DNA from 3 places in the Mesorhizobium sp. M0051 genome. Region 2 is predicted to be linked to each of the others. Evidence: riboswitches for the same ligand, from Rfam matches in the RefSeq annotation. Region 2 holds a riboswitch; each other region holds the start of a gene.
The links. Region 2 has a riboswitch for thiamine pyrophosphate ahead of thiC (phosphomethylpyrimidine synthase ThiC). Riboswitches for the same ligand answer to the same signal wherever they lie in the genome.

Region 1 (4,464 bases), on a different contig from region 2:
GACGGCGCGCAGGGCGAACGGCATCGCCATCACCGCGTTGACGGCGACGACCATGACCGGGGCGATGGCGAAGACATCGCCGAAATGGCGCAGCAACAAGAACCAGCCGGCGCCGATGACGATCGGCGGCACGACCAGGACAAAGCCGGCGCCTGTATCCGTGACATGCTCAAGCGTTGTCCGGGGGCCAGCCCGGCGGTTCAACGCCAGTGCCCTCCGCGCCATGGTCAGCGCCAGCGACAGCATCACCGAGAGCAGTGCAGACAGCAAGGCCAGCACCGCACTGGTCAGAATAGCCTGTCGGACAGTGGCCTCACCGGCAAGCCGGCCGAGGTCGGCACTCAAACCCGCCGTCACCGTCGCCGCCATCGGCCCGACGACGAACAGCAGCGCCAAGACGATGAGCATGGCGTTCAGCCAGCTCTCGCTCTTGTTGACGGAGAGATAGCGGCGTTGGGCAACCGGCAGGTTGGTGTCGCCGACCACATTGGCGCCAAGCCGGGTCAGGGCCAGCACCACGATAAAGGTCAGGACGATCTGCAGCAGCGTCAGCGTCACCGCCCGCGCTGGATCGAAATCGAAGCGCAGCGCCTGGTAGATGCCGACCTCCAACGTCGTCGCGGCCGGCCCGCCGCCGAGCGTCAGCACGATCGTGAAGGATGTGATGCAGAGCATGAAGATAAGTCCGGCGACACCTGGCAATGCGGCACGCAGAGTTGGCCATTCGATCAGCCTGAACGCCGGGCGAGACGTCATGCCGAGCTGGCTCGCCAGCCGCCATTGGTCGGCTGGTATGGTCTGCAGCGCCTCGAGGAACAGCCTTGTCGCCAGCGGCAGGTTGAAGAAGACATGGGCGACGAGAATGCCCGACAGGCCGTAGATGCCCGGCCAGCTTCCACCGCCGATCACCGTGAGCAAGCCTGCGAAATAGCCGGCGCGGCCATAAAGCGCCAGCACGCCGAGTGCCGCGACGATGGCCGGCAGCGCTAACGGTACGGCGAACAGTTGCAGGATGAAGGCGCGGCCGAAGAAGCGTGGGTGCCGCGACATGGCGCGCGCGACGAACAGCGCAGGCACGACGGAGAGCAGCGTCGACAGTGCCGCTTGCCAGAGCGTGAAGCGCACGACGCGCAGGAGATAGGAATCGAAGGCTGCCCAGGCACCCGAGATGTCGTGGCCGCCTTCGAAAAGCAGGCCGGCAAATGCGCCGCCGATGAGCAGCGCGATGGCGGCGAGCGCCAGGATGCCGGTGGTGATGCGGGGGTCAGGCGCGCGTTGCACGCTGGGCCACCTGACTTGAGGTTCTTAGCGAGGATTGCGCTCCGTCGCGCCCCCCTCTGTCCTGCCGGACATCTCCCCCTCTAGGGGGGAGATTAGCCGTTACCCATGCCTTCGCCAACCTCCGACGTTGCCGGGGGCGAGCCGCCAGCAAAGCAGCTGATCTCCCCCCTTGAGGGGGAGATGGCCGGTAGGCCAGAGGGGGGTGGCTTGGCGCAAACATCCGATGTGGCTGAGCCCTACTTGCTCATCGCCGTCAGCCACTCATCCACCCAGGCCTTGCGGTTGGCGGCGACCTGCTCGGGGCTGAACAACAATGTCTTGGTCGGCTTGACCAGTTTGTCGAAGGCCGGGTTGAGCGGCTTGCCGGTCTTCCCGGCCGGGAACATCCAGTTGGTTTCTGGGATGGCATCCTGGAATTTCGGCCCTGTCATGAAGGCCATGAACTTTGCCGCCAGCGGGTTCTTGGCCCCTGTCGTGGTGATGCCCGCGACCTCGATCTGCAGATATTCGCCCTCCTCGAAAGAGGCAGCCTGGTAGCGCTCTGTCTTTTCGGCGACCATGTGGTAGGCCGGCGAGGTCGTGTAGGACAGCACCATCGGCGCTTCGCCCTTGGTAAACAGGCCGTAGGCCTCGCTCCAGCCCGGCGTCACCGTCAGCACCTTCGCCTTGAGCTTGGCCCAGGCCTCCGGCGCCTTGTCGCCATAGACAGACTTGACCCACAACAGCAGGCCAAGGCCCGGTGTCGAGGTGCGCGGATCCTGGATGACGATCTTGTCGTCGGCGCTGCCGTCGACCAGTTCCTTCAGGCTTTTCGGCGGGCTCTTCAGCTTCTCGGTGTCGTAGACGACAGCGAAATAGCCGTAATCGAAGGGGACAAAAGTGTCGTCGCTCCAGCCGCCTGGCACAGAGACGTCCGCCACCGCGCCATGCGGTGCGAACAGGCCGGTGGCCTTGGCGTCGGCGGTCAGATTGGTGTCGAGGCCGAGCACGATATCAGCCTTGGTCGATGCGCCTTCCAGCCTGACGCGGTTGAGCAGCGCGACGCCGTCGGCGACCGAGACGAACTCGACATCGCAACCGCATTCGGCCTCGAATTCCTTCTTCACCACGGGACCCGGACCCCAGTCGGCGGTGAAGCTTTCATAGGTGTAGACGGTGAGTTTGTCCTTGGCCAAGGCCGGTCCGGACAAGACCAAGGTCATGGCTGAGACAAGAGCGTATAAGAGCGTGCGCATCGGCGCCTCCTTCGTTCGAATTGAAAGGAATTGAGGCGTCGGACTGTCCGAAACGTCTAATCCCTCCGCCGGTACAAACCGGATCAGGTTCAGCGGGTTGGCGAGACTGCCTCTCAGCCAGTCCGCGAAGATCGCGTCCGGCACCCCGTTAGAGCGTTTCGACACATAGGCCGGGCCGATCCTCCACGCAAGTGGGAGTTTGCCGCCTTCCGTTTCCGGTGCCAGGCTGGTAAGGGCCACACGATATGAGCACATTCACCATCCTGCTTGGCGGCGATCTCATCCGCACGCCACGGCTCGACCGCCAGGTCGAAGGCTCCCGCGTGATTGCCGCCGACGCCGGCATCGGCCATGCGCGGCTGCTCAGCCTTGTCCCGGAACTATGGGTGGGGGATTTCGATTCCGTGCCGGCCAATCTGCCGGACGATCTCGCGACTGTCCCCCGCCGGACTTTCCCGGCCGAAAAGGACAAGACCGATGGCGAACTGGCCATCGCCGCCGCACTGGAGCTCGGTGCGACCAGCCTGGTGCTCGCCGGCGCCTTCGGCGGCAAGCGCGCCGACCACGCCTTCCTGCATCTGGCGCTGGCCCTGCGGCTGGCCGAGGCCAGGACGGATGTGCTTTTGACCAGCGGCGCCCAGGAGGGCGTCCCCCTGCTCCACGGCAAGGCTGGCTTCGACTATGCCGACGGCACGTTGTTTTCGGTGCTCGGCTTTTCCCAACTCGCCGGCCTGACCGTCACCGGCGCCAAATGGCCGCTGAACCACGTCGGGGTGGCGTTTGGCTCGTCGCTGACCATTTCCAATGAGGTCAGGGGCCGCCTCGAAATCGCGCTGGGCCACGGCCGCGCGATACTGCTCGCCCATCCCTATCCCTTGCCTGAAAGCTGATATGGCCCCGCCCCTTCTCAATCTCGACGGTATAAAACTGACCTTCGGCGGCGCGCCGCTGCTCGATGGTGCCGCCTTGACGGCGTCGGCAGGCGACAAGATCGCGCTGGTCGGCCGCAACGGGTCGGGCAAGTCGACGCTGCTGAAGATAGCCGCCGGCCTGATCGAGCCGCAGGACGGCGAGGTGTTCCGCCAGCCTTCGGCGACCATACGCTATTTGCCGCAGATGCCCGACATGGAGGGTTTTGCCAGTGTTCGGGCGTATGTCGAGGCCGGACTTGGCCCCGCCGACGACCCGTACCGCGCCAGCTATCTGATGGAGCATCTCGGCTTGTCTGGCGAGGAGCGGCCCAACGACCTATCCGGCGGCGAGGCGAGGCGCGCCGCCCTTGCCCGCGTCATGGCGCCCGAACCCGACATCCTGCTGCTCGATGAGCCGACCAACCATCTCGATCTATCCGTGATCGAATGGCTGGAGGAGGAGCTTGTCCGCACCTCGTCGGCACTGATCGTCATCTCGCACGACCGCCGCTTTCTCGAGCGTGTATCGCGCGTCACGGTCTGGCTCGATCGCGGCCAGACCCGCAGGTTGGACAAGGGCTTTGGCCATTTCGAGGAATGGCGCGACCTGGTGCTGGAGGAAGAAGAGCGCGAGCAGCACAAGCTTGGCCGCCAGATCGTGCGTGAGGAGCACTGGCTGCGCTACGGCGTGACGGCGCGGCGCAAGCGCAACATGCGCCGGTTGGGCGAATTGCAGACCATGCGCCAACGTTTTCGCGGGCATCGCGGCGCCGAAGGATCGGCCACCATGGTGGCCAGCGATGCCGCAGAATCCGGCAAGCTGGTGATCGAGGCCAAGAATATCGAGAAGAGCTTTGGCGATCTCACCGTGGTCAAGGGGTTTTCGACTCGCATCCAGCGCGGCGATCGGGTCGGCCTGGTCGGGCCGAACGGTGCCGGCAAGACGACGCTGCTGAAGATGCTGACCGGCGAGATGAAGCCCGATGCCGGTTCGGTGCGGCTCGGCACCAATCTGGAAATCGCCACGCTCGACCAGA
Region 2 (4,464 bases):
TCACGGATCTTCACGCCGGCCGCCGCCAACAGGATCAGCCCCTTGAAGAACAGGCGGTGCTGAGCACTTTGTTTCGAAGCCTGCCAGAGAGGCTCCCAGGCTTCATGGGCTTCCCAGTAGTAGCCGTGATTGAAAAGGTCGATTCCCCATCGAAACACATCTGAGCCGAGCGCTTCGCCAACGGCGACGGTCACCGGATCTGATCGGTAACTGTGGCCCAAGGGATCGCGCACCGGATGCGGATATTTGCCGGGCAGATACGCATAGCTCGGGAACTTTTTTTCGGGCAGCAGGCGAGGGCGAAACATAGGCCCAGCAAACATGAAAGTGCGTTGAGGGGCAATTCATGCTGACCGCGTCGTGACAGGCAAGCAGTCTTAACGGGCTTGTAAAGGGTGGCGAGATTGGCCAAAACGCGCTTTGCCAAATTCATGACGTTGGGTAAGCGGCTGACGCAGGGAGAAGATATGATTTTGCGACTGAAGGAGCGGCTCGGCAAAAGGTTTGAGGAAGAAGTCCAATTCTTCAAAGGCTGGCAGAAGGACAAGAAGGGCGTGGGAGCCCTTATTCCCACTTCGGTTTATGCGGCACGCCGGATGGCAAGCGTGGTGAACCCACGGTCAGGATTGCCGATTCTGGAGCTTGGCGCGGGAACCGGTGTCATCACAAAGGCGATCCTGGCTAGGGGAATCAAGCCGCACCAGCTGGTTTCAGTCGAATATTCCAGGATTTTCTACGACGGCCTGGTGCAACGCTTCCCGAATGTGGACTTCAGATTGGGCGACGCATTTGCGCTGGACGAAGCTCTGGGTGAGCGCAAAGGTGAACAGTTCGATTGTGTTATAAGTGCAGTCCCGCTGTTGAGCTTTCCAATGCAACAGCGTGTCGCGCTGGTTGAGGATCTGGTTGGCCGTATTCCTGCCGGCCGGCCTCTAATTCAGATCACGTATGGACCTCTGTCGCCGGTGATCAAGATGCCAGACCGTTACGTGGTTTCCCACTATGACTTCGTCGTCCGCAACATACCGCCGGCACAGCTCTGGACTTATCGTCGAGCAGTCTAGCCAAATCTGGACGGTTTTCCTTCTCTGAGGGTTCCGCTGGGTGGTGGCCTTCCACCCAAACAGGATGTGGACAGAGCAGGGGCAGATGCCAGACTGCCAAGAAGACGAAGCGGTCCTGGTTTGATTTGACAGTGGGCGGGCCAAATGCGCTTGACAAAGCCGCGCCGGCCCGTTCAACTTGAGGCATTCACCAGGGGAGTCCCGGCAAGGGGCTGAGATACTGCTGGCTTTCGCGGCGCAGTGACCCGTTGAACCTGATCCAGTTCATACTGGCGTAGGGACGGTGCAAGCGCTCTGCGGGAGTTCACGCCCGAGGTCCTGTTTCGGCAGGTCCACAGAAGCGTCTTTTTCATCCTTCCGGCACAGAACTGGGTCTCCAATGCATGAGCAAAGGAGCCTAAAGATGAATGCCCTCACCCCCGCCGTGTCGACGGGACCGCTGCCTGCCTCGCGTAAGATCCACAAGCCGGGCGCTCTCCACCCACAGATCAGGGTGCCGATGCGCGAAATCTCCGTCCATCCGACAGCCGGCGAGCCGCCCGTTACCGTCTACGATCCGTCGGGCCCCTATACCGACCCGGCTGTCGAAACCAGCATCGAAAAAGGCCTGGCCCGGCTTCGACACGAATGGATTTTGGCGCGCGGCGATGTCGAGGGCTGTGACGGCCGCCATGTCCGGCCGGAAGATAATGGATTCGCGACGGGCGAACGCCTGACGCCGGAATTTCCCATCCGCCACCGACCGCTCAGGGCCAAAGCAGGCAAGGCGGTGACGCAGCTTGCCTATGCGCGCGCCGGCATCATCACACCCGAAATGGAGTTCGTCGCCATCCGCGAGAACCTTGGTCGCGAGATCCTGCGCGGCAAGCTTGAGCGCGACGGCGAGGCCTTCGGCGCGATGCTGCCCGATTTCGTCACGCCCGAATTCGTCCGTGACGAGGTGGCGCGCGGACGGGCGATCATTCCCGTCAACATCAACCATCCCGAGAGCGAGCCAATGATCATCGGCCGCAATTTCCTGGTCAAGATCAACGCCAATATCGGTAACTCCGCCGTCACATCGTCGATGGCGGAAGAGGTCGAAAAGATGGTGTGGGCGATCCGCTGGGGCGCCGATACGGTGATGGACCTGTCGACCGGCCGCAACATCCACAACATCCGCGACTGGATCGTGCGCAACGCGCCGGTGCCGATCGGCACGGTGCCGCTCTACCAGGCGCTCGAAAAGGTCGGCGGCATTGCCGAGGATCTGACCTGGGAGGTCTACCGCGACACGCTGATCGAACAGGCCGAGCAAGGCGTCGACTATTTCACCATCCACGCCGGCGTGCGGCTGCATTACATCCCGCTGACCGTCGACCGGGTGACGGGTATCGTCTCGCGCGGCGGCTCGATCATGGCCAAATGGTGCCTGCACCATCACCGGGAAAGCTTCCTCTACGAGCACTTCGCGGAGATCTGCGACATCGCCAGAGCCTACGACGTCTCCTTCTCGCTCGGCGACGGCCTTCGTCCAGGCTCCATCGCCGATGCCAACGACGCGGCGCAATTCGCCGAGCTGGAAACGCTTGGCGAGCTGACGAAGATCGCCTGGGCGAAGGATTGCCAGGTGATGATCGAGGGCCCCGGCCACGTGCCGATGCACAAGATCAAGGCGAACATGGACAAGCAGCTCGCTGTCTGCGGCGAGGCGCCGTTCTATACGCTTGGACCGCTGACGACCGACATCGCGCCGGGCTACGACCACATCACCTCAGGCATCGGCGCCGCGATGATCGGCTGGTTCGGCACCGCCATGCTCTGCTACGTCACGCCCAAGGAGCATCTCGGCCTTCCCGATCGCAACGACGTCAAGATCGGCGTGATCACCTACAAGATAGCCGCCCACGCCGCCGACCTGGCGAAGGGCCATCCGGCAGCGAAAGTCAGGGATGATGCGCTTTCCCGCGCGCGCTTCGAGTTCCGCTGGGAGGACCAGTTCAACCTGTCGCTCGACCCGGAAACCGCGCGGTCCTTCCACGACCAGACCTTGCCCAAGGAGGCGCACAAGGTGGCGCATTTCTGCTCGATGTGCGGACCGAAATTCTGCTCCATGCGCATCTCTCACGACATCCGCGCCGAGGCACAGAAAGAGGGCATGGCGGCGATGGCGGCGAAATACCGCGAGGGCGGTGATCTCTACCTGCCGGCGGACGAGACCGGCGCACCGCTCATACCTCAGCCACGTGAGCCATCATGAAGGTCTTGGTCAAAGGGGCGGGCGTTGCCGGCCTCACCGCCGCCTTCGAGTTCGCCGCACGCGGCGTCGCGGTTACCGTTGCCGAGACAAGGCCTGCCCTTGGGGGCAATGCGTCGTGGTTCGCCGGTGGCATGTTGGCGCCATGGTGCGAGCGTGAAAGCGCCGAGCAGCCGGTGCTGGATCTCGGACGCGACGCCGCCGACTGGTGGGACGCCGCAACGCCCGGCTTGGTAGCACGACGGGGAACACTCGTCGTGGCCGCGCCGCGCGATGCGGGCGAGCTCGACCGGTTCGCCAGCCGCACGACGGGCTATCGGCGTGTCGAGGAAAGTGAAATTGCCTTGCTGGAGCCCGACCTAGCCGGCCGCTTCCGCCGCGGATTGCTCTTCCCCGCTGAGGGCCATCTTGATCCGCGCCAGGCGATGGCAGCACTTCATGACAAGCTCGCGGCCATGGGTGTCGAGTTCCGCTTCGGCGCCGACGCCCAGCATGTTTTTGGTTTCGATCGTCAGATCGATTGCACGGGAATGGCAGCCGCCGATGACAGGTTGCGTGGCGTTCGCGGCGAAATGCTGATCCTGCGCACCCCTGACATCTCGCTGTCGCGCCCGGTCAGGCTGCTGCATCCGCGCTTTCCACTCTATGCCGTGCCGCGCACCGACCACCGTTTCATGATTGGTGCGACGATGATTGAAAGCCGGTCCGTCGGACCGGTTACGGCGCGTTCGATGATGGAACTGCTGGGTACCGCCTATGCCCTCCACCCGGCCTTTGGCGAGGCGGAGATCGTTGAAACCGGTGTCGGCGTCCGCCCAGCCTTTCCCGACAATTTGCCGCGCGTCGAAACCAAGGGGGAAATCATCGCGATCAACGGGCTCTATCGTCACGGTTTTCTCCTGGCTCCCGCCATGGCGCGCCAGGCTGCCGACCTGGTTTTCAGTCAAGACAGAACCAAGGAGCTTGCTCATGAAACTGATGGTCAACGGCGAAGCGCATGAGGTTGCCGCCACAACGCTGGAGGCGCTGCTTGCCGCGCTTGACTATGAGGGCGATTGGCTCGCGACCGCCGTCAACAACGACCTCGTGCACAAATCCAACCGGGCGGAATTCCAGTTGAACGACGGCGACCGGATTGAAATCCTCTCGCCCATGCAGGGCGGC
Region 3 (4,464 bases), on a different contig from region 2:
ATGCGGGCCGGGCGCGCCGACAGCACATAGATGCGGTCGGACAGGAACACGGCTTCGCGCACATCATGGGTGATCAGAAGCGCCGTCCAGCGGTGATCCCGCCACATCCGCTCAAGCCAGCGCTGCATCGCGGTGCGCGTGAGCGCGTAGAGCGCGCCGAACGGTTCGTCGAGCAAAAGCATGTCGCGCTCCTGCACCACCGTGCGCAGCAGGGCCGTACGCTGGCGCATGCCGCCGGACAGTTAGCAGGAAAATGCCGCTCGAAGCCAGCAAGCCCGAACTCGGCAAACAGCGGCGCAACACGTGCCCGCGCCGCCTTGCGCCCGATGCCCTGCACTTCGAGCCCCAGCGTCGTGTTGTCGAGGATGCGTCGCCACGGCATCAGCGCGTCGCGTTGCGGCATGAAGGCGAAATGCCTGCCGTGGTCATCGAGGGGAGCGCCGTCGAACAACATCTCGCCCTCGCCGTGCTCGGCGCCGGTCAGAAGCTGGAACAGCGTCGACTTGCCGGCACCCGAGGGCCCAAGCACAGAGACGAACTCACCAGCGCCGACACTCAGCGATATATCGGCCAGCACGTCGAGCCCACCGAACGCCTTGCGCACATGCCGCAGTTCGAGCCGGCTCATCGCCGCTTCCCTGCGGTTTGCTTGCCCTCCCAAGGCATGGCAAGGCGCTGCAACAGTACAGTCAAGCCGAACAGGACAAGTGTAAGCGCTGCGCTGACGCCGACAGCGGCCAGCACCAGGTCGGGGCGGAAATTGTTCTTGGCGTTGAGCATATAGATGCCTAAGCCCTTCGCCGCACCCGCATATTCGGCGAAGATAGCGCCGACCACGGCATAGGTGATGGAGATCCTCAAGCCAGCAAAGAAGTAAGGCAGCGCCGAAGGCAGCCGTGCCAGCACGAAGACGCGCCAGCGCCCTGCCCCCATGGCGCGCAGCATCTGGCCGATCTCGGCCTCGGTCGACTCGTAACCCTCGACCAATGCCACCAGCATCGGAAAGAAGGTGACCAGCGCCACCAGCATGATCTTGGGCGCCAGTCCGAAGCCGAACCACAGCACCACCAGCGGCGCGATCGCCACCAGCGGCAATGTCTGGCTGACGATGAAGACGGGAAACAGCGCGCGGCGCAGCGGCTGGAAAAAGTCGACCAGTATCGATAGCGCAAAGGCGACGCTGAGCGAACAGGCAAAGCCAAGCAGCGTGGCGCGGATGGTCGGAATGGCGTTGTCGACCAACGCCTCGCGATTGAGCATCGCTTGCGCGAGGACGCGTGACGGCGCCGGCAGTGTCGTCGGCTTGATGCCGGAATAGGTGGCATAAAGCTCCCAGGCCAGCAGGAGCAGTCCGACCGACATCGTCACCGGTACCGCCTTGATAAGAAGGCTCGCGATCGGGCGCGAAGAAACTGGGGATGGGACCAGGCAGGTAACCTTTGACGGCCGCGCATAGGCGGCGGCTGTTTCAGACGGCCGACGGGCTGTTGGCTGAAACCGTGACGTCAAGGGTTACGTGGCCGGCACCGGGTCCGAAGCGGCAGAATGCCGCGTCAAGCGCCGAAAAGATCGGGCCCGCATCACCGCGCAATTTCGTACAGAAATGCTTGGAGCGCTCATAGACGCCCGACTGCTTGAGAAAATCGATGCAGCCGTAGATCTCGTCCATATGGTCGTCGGTGCCCATCACATAGAGCGAGAACTGCGCTGCCGCCGGCTGGCCAGTCGAAGCCGCGCCGCGCACCGCCGCGATGGCCGCATCCCTGCGCGGGCCGAGTGGCCCGACAGGTCCGCCAAGAGCATCGGAGCGGCAGATCGGATCGTCCGGCTCGCCCGGGCAGCCGCGTGAGATGGTGGCTGACAGCACGCAATGTTTACCGCTGCGCGCCGCCGCCACGAAGAGGTCGCGCATGGCTGGAAACAGCACCTCGGGTGGCCCAACCAGCAGGGTCGAGATGTCGTCGGTCTCGATCCGGAGCTTGTCGCGATAGGGACCGAGCGCGCCCAGCGCGCCAAGGATGACGCCGACGAAATCGTCGGCCATGGGATATAGGGAAATCTGTGCGCCTGAAAACATGGCCCGCCTCGCTCCGCTGGTATTACCCAGATCAGCTTTTAGGGTCTGTGGGCTTGCCGCCCCCGTCTCAGCCCCGACCGTACGGAGCACCCCTGTGGATGCGCGGGTTAAAGCACCAATCAAACCGAAGTGAAAGCCATTTTTCAGCGCGCTGCACCAAAAAGCATTGCGCCAGGCGTGGTTCCTGAGTCGAAGCCGCCGATGTTTCTGGAGCGAAATTTTATCGGGAACCTTCGCTGCCGCGACCGGTTGTTCCCATAGTCGCAAATGCGATCACCTTCGTAGAAACAAGCGACGAGTTCACAGAAATGGAGACAAACCATGTTCATGAAAATCCTCGCAGCTTCGGCTCTCACGATTGGTCTGGCCATGTCAGCCATGGCGCAAAGTGCCGGTAGCAATAACGCAAGTGGCGATGGCGCCGGCAGCGGGAAGTCGGTGACTGTGGAGCCGAACACCCCGGCTTCGCCGAATACGGTCAGGCCCGGTACTGTCGACCTCGGCATAACCAACAGCACGACCGGCATGCCCGGCGACATGAATTCGAACGCAGATCGAAATTGCCCGGCCGGCCCGCAGGGCGCGCAGCCTGACGCCACCCACACCTCGCCGGGCACCTCTGTGCCGACGGTCAATGACAACCACTGCGGTAAGTAGGCCATTGCTGGCAACCGAAGAAGCCGCGAGCGCATGCTCCGCGGCTTCTTTTGGCGTCCGCGGAACCGGGCACTCCGCCAAGTTGGCATTATCGGCCTGTTCAAGGCAGGCGTGCGGCGCACCGTCACCGCGGGCGGCTATTGCCATATTGCCGCCGGAGACGACCAGAGGACCGTTGACCGCAACCCATTGGCCATCCCTGGCGGCTGCACCAAGGCGACAAGGCGCACCGACCGCGAGCCCTGTGGTGGCAATGCATGGCACAGTCGCCGGTTGTGAAGTCTACGAAACAGCCTTTTCGCGAACCGGCAGCTTCCAGCCCGGCCTGACGAAGTGGCAGGTGTAGCCGTTGGGATATTTCTCCAGATAGTCCTGATGCTCAGGCTCGGCTTCCCAGAAGTGACCGACCGGCGCCACTTCGGTGACGACCTTGCCCGGCCACAGACCCGAGGCATCGACATCGGCGATAGTGTCCTCGGCGACGCGCTTCTGTTCGTCGCTGGTGTAATAGATCGCCGAGCGGTAACTCAGCCCGACATCGTTGCCCTGCCGGTTGCGGGTCGTCGGATCATGGATCTGGAAAAAGCGCTCCAGCAGCGTGCGATAGCTGATGATGGCCGGATCGAAATTGATCTCGATGGCTTCGGCGTGGGTGCCGTGGTTGCGATAGGTGGCATTGGGCACGTCGCCGCCGCTATAGCCGACACGGGTGGAGATGACGCCGGGATAGCGCCGTATCAGATCCTGCATGCCCCAGAAGCAGCCACCGGCAAGAACTGCACGTTCGGTCGAAGTCGCCATATCACGTCTCCTCAAAAGCAATTCCAGGAAAAGCGTGTAGCGATTTTCCGTCTGGAATTGCGCAAAATCAAGTTGGATCTCCCATAAATGGGCATTGTCTCTTGCTCCGTCCAGCGGACCGCCGACCTGCTTCAGTTGCTCGTTTGGCCGAGGCTGTCGATCGCATTCGGCAACTGTGGCGCGCCGGGCGGAATGGCGGCAAAGCTGACCACCACCGGCGGCGCCCTGAGCGACCAGTCGAAAAGAACGGTTTTGACCGGGACGTTGCCCACCCACGCCTGCAGTCGAGGTGGCACGTCGCGCCCAGGCCAGACCAGCAGTATGCCGTGGTCGCGCAGCCGCTCCTTGGTGATCCAGGGGGCATACTGCAAGTTCAGGTCGGTGAAGATCGACGGCTTGTCATAGGCGTTGAGGCCCGCCAGCAACGCGATAAGGGGATGGCCGCCGACGATGTCGAGCCGACCGGGCGCGGCCGCGTGCCAGACGACCTCGGCCTCATCCGATATCTTCTGTGCCGGCCAGCAGACGGCATCCATGCGTCCACGCAAATTGCATTTCGTCCAGCGGATCCCCGCATAAGCACCAGATATGCCGATGATGCAGACGAACGCGCAGATCGCCAGCTTTCGCATCTCGACGGTGCCGAGGCGGTGGCCCAGCAAGGCAAGCGCCACAACGCCAGCAAGATTGTACATCGGCGCGCCCCAGGCCTCGCCTGCACCTGTGAACAGGGACGCCACCATGACGAGGAGCGCCGGGCCAAGCCCCATCCATAAGAGATAGACGAGGATACCGCGCCCAACGGGCTCTTGCGGCGCCGCCGAGCGCCGCAGCAGCCCTGATATCGCCAGCACCAGAACAAAGCCGCAGAGCCCGGCCATCTGGACGCCGATATAGTAGAAGCGCGAGCGATGGGCCAGCACCCACTG

Region 1: it holds a riboswitch for thiamine pyrophosphate, as region 2 does, so the genes downstream of both, thiB (thiamine ABC transporter substrate binding subunit) here and thiC (phosphomethylpyrimidine synthase ThiC) in region 2, are expected to answer to the same signal.
Region 3: it holds a riboswitch for thiamine pyrophosphate, as region 2 does, so the genes downstream of both, NKJ90_RS11050 (YkoF family thiamine/hydroxymethylpyrimidine-binding protein) here and thiC (phosphomethylpyrimidine synthase ThiC) in region 2, are expected to answer to the same signal.

The regions. Positions count from the first base shown of each region.
Region 1 covers NZ_JAMYUT010000015.1:32,650-37,113, forward strand. Annotated here, with positions in the region: gene thiP (thiamine/thiamine pyrophosphate ABC transporter permease) at 1-1,281, opposite strand, end outside; gene thiB (thiamine ABC transporter substrate binding subunit) at 1,518-2,516, opposite strand; TPP riboswitch at 2,560-2,674, opposite strand; gene NKJ90_RS16995 (thiamine diphosphokinase) at 2,762-3,406, shown strand; gene NKJ90_RS17000 (ABC-F family ATP-binding cassette domain-containing protein) at 3,408-4,464, shown strand, end outside.
Region 2 covers NZ_JAMYUT010000033.1:39,798-44,261, reverse strand. Annotated here, with positions in the region: gene NKJ90_RS27385 (DUF309 domain-containing protein) at 1-308, opposite strand, end outside; gene pmtA (phospholipid N-methyltransferase PmtA) at 468-1,064, shown strand; TPP riboswitch at 1,247-1,363, shown strand; gene thiC (phosphomethylpyrimidine synthase ThiC) at 1,468-3,303, shown strand; gene thiO (glycine oxidase ThiO) at 3,300-4,301, shown strand; gene thiS (sulfur carrier protein ThiS) at 4,270-4,464, shown strand, end outside.
Region 3 covers NZ_JAMYUT010000008.1:164,261-168,724, reverse strand. Annotated here, with positions in the region: partial or broken gene NKJ90_RS11060 (ABC transporter ATP-binding protein) at 1-628, opposite strand, end outside; gene NKJ90_RS11055 (ABC transporter permease) at 625-1,362, opposite strand; gene NKJ90_RS11050 (YkoF family thiamine/hydroxymethylpyrimidine-binding protein) at 1,469-2,077, opposite strand; TPP riboswitch at 2,068-2,181, opposite strand; gene NKJ90_RS11045 (hypothetical protein) at 2,399-2,734, shown strand; gene msrA (peptide-methionine (S)-S-oxide reductase MsrA) at 3,017-3,535, opposite strand; gene NKJ90_RS11035 (glycosyltransferase family 39 protein) at 3,667-4,464, opposite strand, start outside.